4 regions of the Rahnella aceris genome follow, and region 3 is predicted to be linked to each of the others. Evidence: predicted binding sites of a transcription regulator. Region 3 holds the regulator's gene; each other region holds the start of a gene.
The links. The regulator PurR, encoded in region 3, represses purine synthesis genes. The targets are predictions, from matches to a motif close to CANGCAAACGTTTGCNTG.

Region 1: serA (phosphoglycerate dehydrogenase) is a predicted target of PurR. The motif match lies at 1,513-1,530, and genes of this name have one in related genera.
Region 2: glyA (serine hydroxymethyltransferase) is a predicted target of PurR. The motif match lies at 1,416-1,433, and genes of this name have one in related genera.
Region 4: GW591_RS03020 (amino acid aminotransferase) is a predicted target of PurR. The motif match lies at 1,783-1,800, and genes of this name have one in related genera.

Annotation. Positions count from the first base shown of each region.
Region 1 is NZ_JAADJV010000001.1:2,710,989-2,714,161, forward strand. Features, by position in the region: gene ydgU (small membrane protein YdgU) at 1-79, shown strand, start outside; gene serA (phosphoglycerate dehydrogenase) at 191-1,429, opposite strand; gene rpiA (ribose-5-phosphate isomerase RpiA) at 1,780-2,442, opposite strand; gene GW591_RS12445 (LysR family transcriptional regulator ArgP) at 2,670-3,173, shown strand, end outside.
Region 2 is NZ_JAADJV010000001.1:142,392-145,564, reverse strand. Features, by position in the region: gene glyA (serine hydroxymethyltransferase) at 58-1,311, opposite strand; gene hmpA (NO-inducible flavohemoprotein) at 1,644-2,834, shown strand; gene GW591_RS00730 (cytochrome c) at 2,899-3,173, opposite strand, start outside.
Region 3 is NZ_JAADJV010000001.1:1,893,200-1,896,372, forward strand. Features, by position in the region: gene cydH (cytochrome bd-I oxidase subunit CydH) at 165-335, opposite strand; gene purR (HTH-type transcriptional repressor PurR) at 589-1,614, shown strand; gene punR (DNA-binding transcriptional activator PunR) at 1,651-2,556, opposite strand; gene punC (purine nucleoside transporter PunC) at 2,693-3,173, shown strand, end outside.
Region 4 is NZ_JAADJV010000001.1:674,342-677,514, forward strand. Features, by position in the region: gene GW591_RS03015 (MBL fold metallo-hydrolase) at 1-443, shown strand, start outside; gene GW591_RS03020 (amino acid aminotransferase) at 529-1,719, opposite strand; gene ompC (porin OmpC) at 1,961-3,073, opposite strand.

The DNA of each region.
Region 1 (3,173 bases), 820 kb from region 3:
GCTGCGCCGCTACCTGTTCGAAATCACTTTTTCATCAATGATCCTCTGCGGTCTGATTACCCTGTCCTTTTACTTCTGACGTTTTGATCCCCCCTTTATTCCCTCTGCAGACATTTTTTAACGCCCTGATGCCATAAAACAAAAAACCGCCTTTCGGCGGTTGGTATTTTGTCTGTTTCAGAAAGGCTTATCAGTAAAGCAAACGGGCACGAATGGTTCCCGGAATCGCCTTCATCAGTTGCAGCGCGGTAGTCAGCGTATTGATATCCGTTTCCGCATCAATCACCACATAACCGATTTCTGGGCTGGTTTGCAGGTACTGCGCAGCAATGTTGATACCCTGTTCCGCAAAAATCTGGTTGATGCTGGTCAGCACACCCGGACGATTTTCGTGGATATGCAGCAGACGGCTGGCTTTCTCGGTGTGCGCTGGCAGAGACGCTTCCGGGAAGTTGACCGCTGACAGTGTAGAACCGTTGTCAGAGTATTTCGCCAGTTTGCCTGCCACTTCGAGGCCGATACCTTCCTGCGCTTCCATCGTTGAACCGCCGATATGCGGCGTCAGCAGCACGTTGTCAAATTCACACAGCGGAGAATTGAACGGGTCACTGTTAGTCGCCGGTTCTTCCGGGAAGACGTCGATAGCCGCACCGGAAAGATGTTTGTTACGCAGCGCATTGCACAGAGCAGGAATGTCGATGACCGTACCGCGTGAGGCGTTGATTAACAACGCGCCCGGCTTCATCTGCGCCAGTTGCAACTCGGAGATCATGTCTTTGGTTCCGGCTGTTTCCGGCACATGCAGCGTGACCACGTCGCTGGTATTGAGCAATTCTTCCAGTGTGGCAATCGGCTGCGCGTTGCCCAAAGGCAGTTTGCTTTCGATGTCATAATAGAAGACGCGCATCCCCAGGCTTTCCGCCAGGATCCCCAGTTGCGTACCAATGTGGCCGTAACCGATAATGCCCAGACGCTTGCCGCGCGCTTCGAACGAGCCGACGGCTAATTTGTTCCAGACACCACGGTGCGCCTTGGCGTTAGCTTCAGGAATGCCACGCATCATCAGCAGCATTTCGCCCAGCACCATTTCGGCAACCGAACGGGTGTTGGAGAAGGGTGCGTTAAAGACCGGAATACCGCGACGGGTCGCAGCTTTCAGATCTACCTGATTGGTGCCGATACAGAAACACCCAACAGCCACCAGTTTTTCTGCTGCCTGGAACACTTCTTCAGTCAGCTGAGTACGCGATCGGAGTCCAACAAAGTGCGCATCACGGATCGATTCTTTCAGCGATTGCGTGTCTAAAGCACCTTTGTGAAATTCAATATTGGTGTAACCCGCGGCACGGAGTGTATCAACCGCACTTTGGTGGACGCCTTCCACTAACAAAAATTTAATCTTGTCTTTCTCAAGTGATACTTTTGCCATTTCCCGACCCTATATTTTTCTGGCTGAATTCGAACTGCAAGATGACTGCTCACAGTCAACATAACAAAAAATCCGCCATCATCAATACAAACGATTGCCTGCCCCCCAGCAGAAGGCTCAGCACGCCTGCCGGTTTTTAGCATTTCATGCTGGTTCAATTTTACTGTGCCAGACGTTCAGGAGGAGAAATACAGAAATGTGACATAAGTCACCAAATTAAAGCCTTTGAAGAAAAGATGATTCAGTCAGAAAATTATCATCTTCATAACATTGCGTTATGACAGCGCAATGACGAGGCTTAGGCTGGCTGCCTTGCCCTAAAGCAGCCAGATCTTCTGCTTATATTCTGATTACTTCAGTTTGACGGTTTTGACACCTTCAGAAGTCCCGACCAGCGCCACGTCAGCACCCCGGTTGGCGAACAGGCCGACAGTCACAACACCGGCAATACTGTTGATCTTATTTTCCATCGCGACGGCATCAAGAATGTTCAGGTTATGCACATCAAGGATCACGTTGCCATTGTCTGTCAGCACATTCTGGCGGTATTCCGGCAGGCCGCCGAGTTTAACCAGTTCACGCGCAACATAAGAGCGCGCCATTGGGATCACTTCCACCGGCAGCGGGAATTTACCCAGCACATCAACCTGCTTGGAAGCATCCACGATACAGATGAATTTTTTGGCAATCGCGGCAATGATTTTTTCGCGGGTCAGCGCAGCGCCACCCCCTTTGATCATCTGCATCGAGCCGTTGATTTCATCCGCGCCATCGACATACACATCCAGCGAATCCACTTCATTGCTGTCGAAAACATGAATACCCAGACTCTTCAGTTTTGCGGTAGAGGCATCGGAGCTTGAAACCGCACCTTCAATCTGGCCTTTGATGGAACCCAGTGCATCAATGAAATGTGCGGCGGTGGATCCGGTACCGACACCGACAATGGTGCCCGGCGTGACGTAATCCAGTGCGGCCCAGCCGACTGCTTTTTTCAATTCTTCCTGCGTCATAATGGCTTCTCTGTCTGATAACACGTAAGTGGCGTGAATAGTTCGGTGGAACGAAGAGTGCCGGTGATTATAAAGCATGTCCCGGCAATTTGGATAAACAACACCGCAGCCAGATCACACTTATTAAGTGCAATTGTGCTGCAAACACAAAGATTTTCCTCACCACAAATCCTGACAATCTGTGGCATAGTGTTCGGATAAAATTAAATCTAAGGGACAGAACTCCGATGAAACGCCCGGACTATAGAACGCTGCAGGCACTGGACGCGGTGATCCGTGAGCGCGGTTTTGAGCGCGCAGCGCAGAAGCTTTGCATCACACAATCGGCCGTCTCTCAGCGCATTAAGCAACTGGAAAATTTGTTTGGCCAGCCGCTGCTGGTTCGTACCGTTCCACCCCGGCCGACTGAACAGGGACAGAAATTACTGGCCTTGTTACATCAGGTGGAATTACTGGAAGAAGAGTGGCTTGGCAGTGACAGCAACAATGAAAGCAATGATACACCTCTGCTGCTTTCACTGGCGGTCAACGCCGACAGTCTGGCAACCTGGCTGTTACCGGCGCTGAAATCAGTGCTGGTTGATTCCCCTATCCGCCTGAATTTACAGGTGGAAGACGAAACGCGCACGCAGGAACGTCTGCGTCGTGGTGAAGTGGTGGGCGCGGTAAGTATTCAACCCCAGCCACTGCCGAGCTGTCTGGTGGATCAGCTTGGTGCGCTGGACTATTTG
Region 2 (3,173 bases), 1.8 Mb from region 3:
ATGCCCATAAAAAAACCCGCCGTAGCGGGTTTTAGCAGCTTAACGGCTTCGCAAATATTACGCGTAAACCGGGAAACGTGCACAGATGTCGAGAACTTTCTGTTTAACGCGTTCGATCGTTGCTTCGTCGTTCACGTTGTCCAGCACGTCACAGATCCAGCCAGCCAGTTCGCGCACTTCAGCTTCTTTGAAACCACGACGGGTCACAGCCGGGGTACCGATACGCACACCAGAGGTCACAAACGGGCTCTTCGGATCGTTAGGTACGCTGTTTTTGTTCACAGTGATGTTAGCGCGACCCAGAGCGGCATCGGCTTCTTTACCGGTCAGATTTTTATCGACCAGATCCATCAGGAACAGGTGGTTGTGCGTGCCGCCGGAAACCACTTTGTAGCCGCGTTCCAGAACCACAGCCACCATTGCCTGTGCGTTTTTAGCCACCTGCTGTTGGTAAGCTTTGAACTCAGGTTCCATCGCTTCTTTCAGTGCTACCGCTTTACCGGCAATCACATGCATCAGCGGGCCGCCCTGACCACCCGGGAAGACAGCAGAGTTCAGTTTTTTGTAGAACTCTTCGTCGCCGCCTTTCGCCAGAATCAGACCGCCGCGTGGGCCAGCCAGCGTTTTGTGCGTGGTGGTGGTCACGATGTGTGCGTGTGGAACCGGGTTCGGGTAAACGCCCGCAGCAATCAGACCGGCAACGTGTGCCATGTCAACGAAGAAGTAAGCGCCAACGCTGTCGGCGATTTCACGCATTTTTGCCCAGTCAACGATACCGGAGAATGCAGAGAAGCCGCCGATGATCATTTTTGGTTTGTGCAGTTCGGCCTGACGTTTCACGTCTTCGTAATCGATGTCGCCGCTTTCGTCGATACCATAAGGCACCACGTTATACAGTTTACCGGAAAGGTTAACCGGTGAACCGTGCGTCAGGTGACCGCCATGGCCAAGGTTCATCCCCAGAATGGTGTCGCCCGGTTGCAGCAGTGCGGTATACACCGCGAAGTTTGCCTGTGAGCCGGAGTGCGGCTGAACGTTGGCAAAATCTGCACCGAACAATTCTTTTGCACGGTCGATAGCCAGTTGTTCAACGATGTCGACGTACTCACAGCCACCGTAATAACGTTTGCCCGGGTAGCCTTCTGCATATTTGTTGGTCAGTTGCGAACCCTGAGCCTGCATGACACGCGGGCTGGTATAGTTTTCTGACGCAATCAGCTCGATATGTTCTTCCTGACGAACAACTTCTTTTTCCATTGCTGCCCACAGCTCAGCATCATAATCGGCAATGTTCATTTCACGCTTTAACATCCGCATCTCCTGACTCAACAAACTAAAAATAAACGCCCCTTCCGGGTTCTGCGCCACAGTGTAAATGTTTAAGCGGCCTTCGGATAGGGTCAGTTTGAGGTTTTTAGGCAAACGATTGGCTCCAGATACAGCAAGGCTTTGATCTGCGAACATCTGTCCATAATCAAGGGATAAATATTCACCTGAACATGTACAAATTTCAGCTTTGTGACTCAGCCCCTGTCGGGAAAAGCCCTTACCCCTTTAGGGGGTGTTTACAGAAATAGTGGGTTTATATAAGATGCATTTAAAATACATGTTTAAATAAAATCATCACAGACAAGGTGTTCACCATGCTTGATTCAGCCACTATCGCCACCGTTAAATCCACTATTCCTTTGCTCGCTGCGACCGGTCCGAAACTGACCGCACACTTTTATGACCGTATGTTTGCGCATAATCCCGAACTGAAAGACATCTTCAATATGAGCAACCAGCGCAACGGCGATCAGCGTCAGGCGCTGTTTGATGCCATCTGCGCTTATGCCGCTAATATTGAAAATCTGGCGGCGCTGCTGCCTGCAGTGGAACGCATCGCGCAAAAACACACCAGCTTCACCATCCAGCCTGAACAATACAATATTGTCGGCGCTCACCTGCTGGCAACGCTGGATGAAATGTTCAGTCCGGGTCAGGAAGTGCTGGATGCATGGGGCAAAGCCTATGGCGTGCTGGCGAATGTGTTTATTAACCGTGAAACCGAGATTTATCAGGACAGCGCAGAAAAAACGGGTGGCTGGCGCGGCACGCGTGAATTCCGCATCGCCGAAAAACAACCGCAGAGTGAGCTGATTACCTCTTTCCTGCTGGAACCTGTCGACGGTAAACCGGTGGCCGACTTCCAGCCGGGGCAATATCTGGCGGTATATATCCGCGATGCCTCACTGGAAAATCAGGAAATCCGCCAGTATTCCCTGACCCATGCACCGAACGGCAAAACCTACCGCATCGCGGTAAAACGCGAAGGGCAAGGCGCCGTATCCAACTTCCTGCATAATTTTGCGCAGCCGGGCGACATCATTCATCTTGCTGCCCCGCACGGTGATTTCTTTATGGATATCAGCGATACCACGCCGGTGGCGCTGATTTCTGCAGGTGTTGGTCAGACGCCGATGTTGGGTATGCTCAATACGCTGGCAGAACGCGGACATCATGCGCCGGTACAATGGCTGCACGCGGCTGAAAACGGTGCCGTGCACGCATTTGCCGGTGAAGTGACAAGCGCGCAGAAAAACCTGCCGCAACTGGAAAGCCATGTCTGGTATAACCGGCCACAGGCGAATGATTTACCCGGTGAAGATTTTCAGTATGAAGGGCTGATGGATCTGAGCAAAGTCAGCGCACAGCTGAGCGATCCGGCGATGCATTTCTACCTGTGCGGTCCGGTCGGCTTTATGCAGTTTGCAGCGAAACAACTGCTGGCGATGAACATCAGCGAAGCCAACATTCATTACGAATGTTTCGGTCCGCACAAAGTCCTTTAATCCCTGCACGAAAAGAAAAGGCTGACACAGAATGTCAGCCTTTTTTATTGCTGTTCAGTACAGATTAATGACGACGTCGGCGACGTACAAAGAACAGCGCAATCAGCAGGATAACCACAAGTCCCGCAATGCCCATGCCCCAGTGCGCCAGTTCAAGCAACGGCGAAGGTTTGCCACCTGCACGCAATTCTTTCACGCGGTCAGATGTCACTTTCGCCTGATCGTTACCAAACTGCCGCAACAACTGATTGCTCAGCGTAGCGACCTGCGTATCCGACAGTAAATGCTCAAACGCTGGCATCGCGACATCTTTGCTTTCCGGCCCGCGCTGCACGCCAT
Region 3 (3,173 bases):
AAACAATTCGTTAAGTCTGAAGTTTCGCTAATCAGCCATTGAATAGCATTTAACGAAGAGTTTCTGCAGGGAAGAGTATCGGCGGTAACGGCCACTGCGTAAAATTGAAAAGGGCGATTCCTGTAACAGGAATCGCCCTTTTTTATGGCGGATCACTTACTGAATCAGTTCATCACCGCAGTGAAACTGAAAGCGATAATCATAAGCAAAGCGCATACCGTGGTGATCAACGATAATTTCAGGTTGCTGTCCATCAAACCCCCCTTTCGGATCAAATTGTGGCATTTTTTAAGCCACACTAATTGTGTGCCAACGCATTTTCGCATAATTAACATTTAAAATCTTGTGCTGAATGACAATGTATCCCTGAGAATTTTACTTCCACTTTCCTGCATTATAAGAGAAAATTGTCGGTTAACACGCCTGTGTGCCGGTTGATTTCACCCGAGAGCATTTCACGCCTCATTCTGAAGAATCCACCCAACGATTTCACTGCCCTTTTAGAAGCCAGCAGTGAGATCCACGCAAGCAAACGATTAACATAATGCTAACGTGCTGAAACACGTGAGTTCAGGAGTCATTGTTTACATGGCAACGATTAAAGATGTCGCAAAGCGCGCTGGCGTTTCCACTACAACCGTGTCGCACGTCATCAATAAAACACGTTTCGTCGCCGAAGAAACCAAAGAAGCGGTTCTCCTTGCAATCAAAGAGTTACATTACTCGCCGAGTGCTGTAGCCCGCAGTCTGAAGGTCAATAACACCAAAACGATCGGTCTGCTTGCCACCTCCAGCGAAGCGCCCTATTTTGCCGAAGTGATTGAAGCCGTAGAAAACAGCTGCTTCTCCAAAGGCTATACGCTGATTTTGTGTAACTCGCATAATAATCTGGAAAAACAACAAGCCTACCTGCAAATGCTGGCGCAAAAACGCGTCGATGGCTTGCTGGTGATGTGCGCGGAATATCCTGATGAGTTGCTCAATATGCTCGAGGAGCACCGTTCGATCCCAATGGTGGTCATGGACTGGGGCGAAGCGCGTAAGAACTTCACCGACAGCATTATTGATAATGCTTTCGAAGGGGGTTACATGGCCGGGCGTTATCTGATTGAACGCGGTCATCGTGATATTGGGGTGATCCCGGGCCAACTGGCACGTAATACCGGCGGTGGCCGCTTCCAGGGTTTTGTGAAAGCACTGACTGAAGCCAATATTCCGCTGCGTGACGAATGGGTGGTTCAGGGCGATTTCGAGCCGGAATCGGGCTATCAGGCGATGCATAAAATTCTGATGCAGAAGCACCGCCCGACTGCCGTATTCTGTGGTGGCGATGTGATGGCAATGGGCGCAATCTGTGCCGCAGACGAACTGGGCCTGCGCGTTCCTCAGGATATTTCCGTGATCGGTTACGACAATGTGCGTAACGCCCGTTACTTCTCCCCCGCGCTGACAACCGTGCATCAGCCGAAAGAACGTCTGGGTGAAATGGCCTTTACCATGTTGCTGGACAGAATTGTCAGTAAGCGTGAAGAGTCTCAGACCATTGAGGTGCATCCGAAACTGGTCGAACGCCGTTCCGTAGCCGATGGTCCGTACCGCGATTACCGCCGTTAACAGATATCGAACGCCTGCAGATGCAGGCGTTTTTTTCTAATCACGCAGCCATTCCTGATTCATGGTTTCTGTATCGCCCATATATTCCAGCAACCAGGCCAGCGAGGGTGACGGATTGCTTTGATCCCACGTCAGGCAACACGGGCTGTCGGGAAACGTATTTTCCAGCGTCAGCACCTGCAACTTTTTCTGTTCTATCCACGGCGTGACGCGATGAACCGGCATCATACCCACGCATAAGCCTTCGGTCAGGCATTCCAGCGCACAGGTCCAGTCTGGCACGACCAGCCGCCGCTGGTTATCAAGCGTCCATGTATCCCGCTTAGGCAATGTCCGGGAGGTGTCTTCCAGACAGAGTGCAGGATAAGGCCGCAACTCATCATCATTCAGCGCGCCGGATAACTGAGCCAGCGGATGTTGCGGGCTGACGACGCAATGCCAGTCCATAAATCCCATGTCACGAAAACTGAAGCCCCCGCCAACCGGTATCGCGCGTGTAGCACCGATCGCCACGTCTGCCCGCCCGTCAACCAGCGCATCCCAGACACCATTAAACACTTCTGAGTGAATAATGAGTTCGGTGTCCGCAAAATGGCGGTAGAAATCGAGCACCAGACGCCGTGTCCGTGCGGGTTTTACAATCCGGTCAACCGCCACACGTAATTCGCCGCGCCAGCCGTTCGCCACCTGCTGACACTGCCGGCGCGTGGCTATCATTTTTTTTGTCAGAATCCGCGCTTCATCGACAAAAACCTTTCCCGCAGGCGTCAGTACCACGTCACGATGGCGACGTTCAAACAACGGCACGGCCAGCCACTGCTCAAGCTGACGGACGGTATAGCTGATAGCAGAAGGTACGCGGTGCAAATCTTGCGCTGCCGCACTAAAACTACCTGTTCTTGCCACGGCATCTACCACTTCAAGGGCGTATTCTGACCACATAATTCAGCCTTCAATATTTTTGATAGCAGAGTGCAAATATTAGCGTTTCACAAGCCTGTTATCAAAGCGTTAAACTCCGCCTCCGGTATGTAATCTGCATCACATCATCTGCAATAAATAAATTAATGAGACGATAATGAAACCCTCCTTTGGATTTATGCTCTATCTCGCGGGACTGAGCATGCTGGGCTTTTTAGCCACTGATATGTATCTGCCTGCGTTCAGCGCCATGCAAACCAGTCTGATGACCAGCCCCGGGATGATCAGCGCAAGTCTGAGCATTTTTCTCGGCGGATTTGCTCTCGGTCAGTTGTTATGGGGGCCGTTGTCAGACAGGATCGGCCGTAAACCGGTATTGCTTCTTGGTCTGACACTGTTTGCGGTCGGTTGTCTGGGCGTTATCTGGGTTGAGAATGTACGCGCCCTTCTGGCCCTGCGCTTCTTACAGGCGATGGGCGTTTGTGCCGCCGCAGTCACCTGGCAGGCAATCGTTGTTGACCGTTTCTCTGCCGATGTGGCGAAAAAAACCTTCGCCAGCATTATGCCGTTAGTGGCTCTTTCTCCGGCACTGGCACCATTACTTGGTGCGTGGGTACTCAATCATTTTGACTGGGAAG
Region 4 (3,173 bases), 1.2 Mb from region 3:
CTGCGCACTATCAGGTACCGGTTATCGGACCACAAAAAGAAGATGAATTCCTGCTGGATGCGTTACCGACCCAAAGCCAGATGTTTGGCCTCGACCATTGTGACCCGCTGACGCCGGATACCTGGCTGGAAGAAGGGGATTCAGTGAGTGTTGGTGAAGAAATCTTATCCGTGTTGCATTGTCCAGGCCATACGCCGGGGCATATTGTCTTCATCAATGATAAAGCGCGAATTGCCGTTTCTGGTGATGTGATTTTCAAGGGTGGCGTAGGCCGCAGTGATTTCCCGCGTGGTGACCATCAGGCGCTGATTCATTCCATCAAAACGAAATTATTACCGCTCGGCGATGACATGGTCTTTATTCCCGGTCATGGCCCGATGTCAGACTTTGGTTATGAGCGTAAAACGAACCCGTTCCTGCAGGATGAAATGCCGGTCTGGTAATTACGTTTGCTGTTTATCAGCAAAAAACAAAAAGCCCGTCAGGATACCTGACGGGCTTTTTTAATTGAGCAACACTGCTTATCTTTTACAGTACGGCGACGATGGCTTCACACAGCGGTGCCATATTTTCGAGCGTGATGCCGGCAACGTTGATACGGCCGGAGTTCACCGCGTACACGCCGAATTCATCACGTAAACGCAATACCTGATCTTTGGTCAGGCCGCTGAAAGAGAACATCCCGTTCTGGTTAATAATAAAGCTGAAATCCTGTTGAGCGCCTTTTTCCTGCAAGGTGCTGACGAATAGCTGGCGCATACGATGGATACGCAGGCGCATATCGCTTAGTTCCTGCTCCCACAGCGTGCGCAAAGCTTCGTTACCCAGTATGGTGGCTACAACCGCAGCACCGTGTGACGGCGGGTTGGAGTAGTTTGCACGGATAACCGATTTCATTTGGCTGAAAGCGCGACCGGCAGTTTCTTCATCGGCTGCGACTAACGTACAAGCACCTACGCGTTCATTGTATAAGCCGAAGTTCTTCGAGTAAGAACTGGCGACCAGCAATTCCTTATGTTTTGCCACGAACAGGCGCAGACCCGCCGCATCTTCTTCCAGACCTTTTGCAAAGCCCTGATAGGCGAAGTCGAACAACGGTAACCAGCCGTTGCTCACCGACAATTCTGCCAGCTGTGCCCATTGTTCTTCTGTAGGATCGATACCGGTTGGATTGTGACAGCAGCCATGGAACAGCACCACGTCGCCTGCTTTCGCTTCGCTCAGGCTTTTCAGCATGCCATCGAAATCAAGGCTGTGATTTGCAGCGTCATAGTAATTGTATTCCACAACTTCCAGACCGGAAGCAGAGAACACACCTTTATGGTTCGGCCAGCTCGGATTACTGACCCACACGCGTCTGGCGCTGGTTTGTGTAGCGATGAAATCCGCTGCGATACGCAAAGCGCCGGTGCCGCCCGGAGTCTGTGCGGTGCGTGCCCGTTTATCAGCAATAACCGTGCTGTCTTTGCCAAACAGCAGTTCCTGTGTACAACGGGCAAAATCAGGCAACCCGTCGATACTCAGATAGGTTTTAGTGGTTTCATTTTCCAACAGGAACTGTTCGGCTTTTTTCACGCTGGCCAGAACCGGCGTTTTACCTGTTTCGTCTTTATAAACACCAATCCCCAGATTGATTTTATTAGAGCGGTCGTCAGCGCGGAAAAGATCGGTAAGACCCAGGATAGGGTCAGCAGGTGCTGCAGTGATTTTTTCAAACATGTCGGAAAATTCCATAGCCTGATATTACGAAAGAGGTCATCAGGGTAACGCCAGCGCCCCCTTTTGCCAACCGTTTGCGGCAAAAAGAAAACAGAGTTGTGAGAAGGCGTGGGAGATTAAAATATTTTATAGGCGAGGGTGGAAAAGCGGTCTTTTCAAGACTCAGAAATGCAAAAGGCAGAGCCGAAGCTCTGCCTTGATATCCACTTTGATGCGCCCGTAAGCGCATCGTTAAGTGATATTAGAACTGGTATTGCAGACCAACACCCACGATGTCGTCAGTGCTGCGACCCGCTGCTTTGGTGTAGCTGTTGTCGTCCAGCAGGTTGATTTTGTAGTCAACATAGGTAGACATGTTTTTGTTGAAGTAGTAGTAAGTACCAACTTCTACATATTTAACCAGGTCAGCATCGCCGCCAGCGTAGGTAGAACCGTTGTTGGTGAAACCGTTCAGGCTCTTACCTTTAGACTGCAGGTATGCGATAGATGGGCGCAGACCGAAATCGAACTGGTACTGAGCAACAACTTCGAAGTTCTGAGTTTTGTTAGCAATTGCATCCGGGTTACCGTAATCGGTGGTGTTACGTGATTCACCGTAGAAGGTTGCCAGGTACAGGTTGTTAGCGTCGTATTTAGCGCCGAATGCGTATGCGTCAGCTTTGTCGCCAGTGCCGTCTTGTTTCTGAGTAACAGTACGGTTAGAAGAGAAGTAAGCACCAGTAATGCTAACACCTGAGTTGCCGATAGCGTAAGCGGCAGAAGTACCCCAGCCGTCACCATTGGAATCAACTGCGCCACGACCATCACGACCTTCGTCGTTTTTGCCCTGGTACTGTACAGCGAAGCTCAGGCCATCAACCAGACCGAAGAAGTTGCTGTTACGGTAAGTTGCCACACCGTTAGCACGACCAACCATGAAGTTGTCGTTGTTCTGGTACATGGTGTCATCGCCATAGATTGGCAATTGGTCGGTGTAGGACATTACGTCGTAGATTACGCCGTAGTTACGACCGTAGTCGAAAGAACCTGCATCACCAAATTTCAGACCTGCGAAGCCCAGACGAGTTTTGTTGCCTTCATCGCCAGCACTTTCTGCATGGTTAGCCTGAACGTTGTATTCCCACTGGCCGTAACCGGTCAGTTGGTCAGTAATTTGAGTTTCGCCTTTGAAGCCGAAACGGACATAGGTCTGGTCGCCATCGTCGCCAGCATTGTCAGAGAAGGTGTGACGTGCGTCAACTTTACCGTACAGATCCAGTTTGTTGCCATCTTTGTTATAGATCTCAGCTGCATTAGCTGCACCAGCAACTAACAGAGCAGGGATTACCACTGCAAGAATATTGCGCTTCATCATTATTATTACCCTCATTGGTTTTATTTGGACACCTGCCACTGCCTAAATAATTCTTTACGGAACTATTCACGAAAGTTTGGTGTCTCCTGTGTCTGAACGC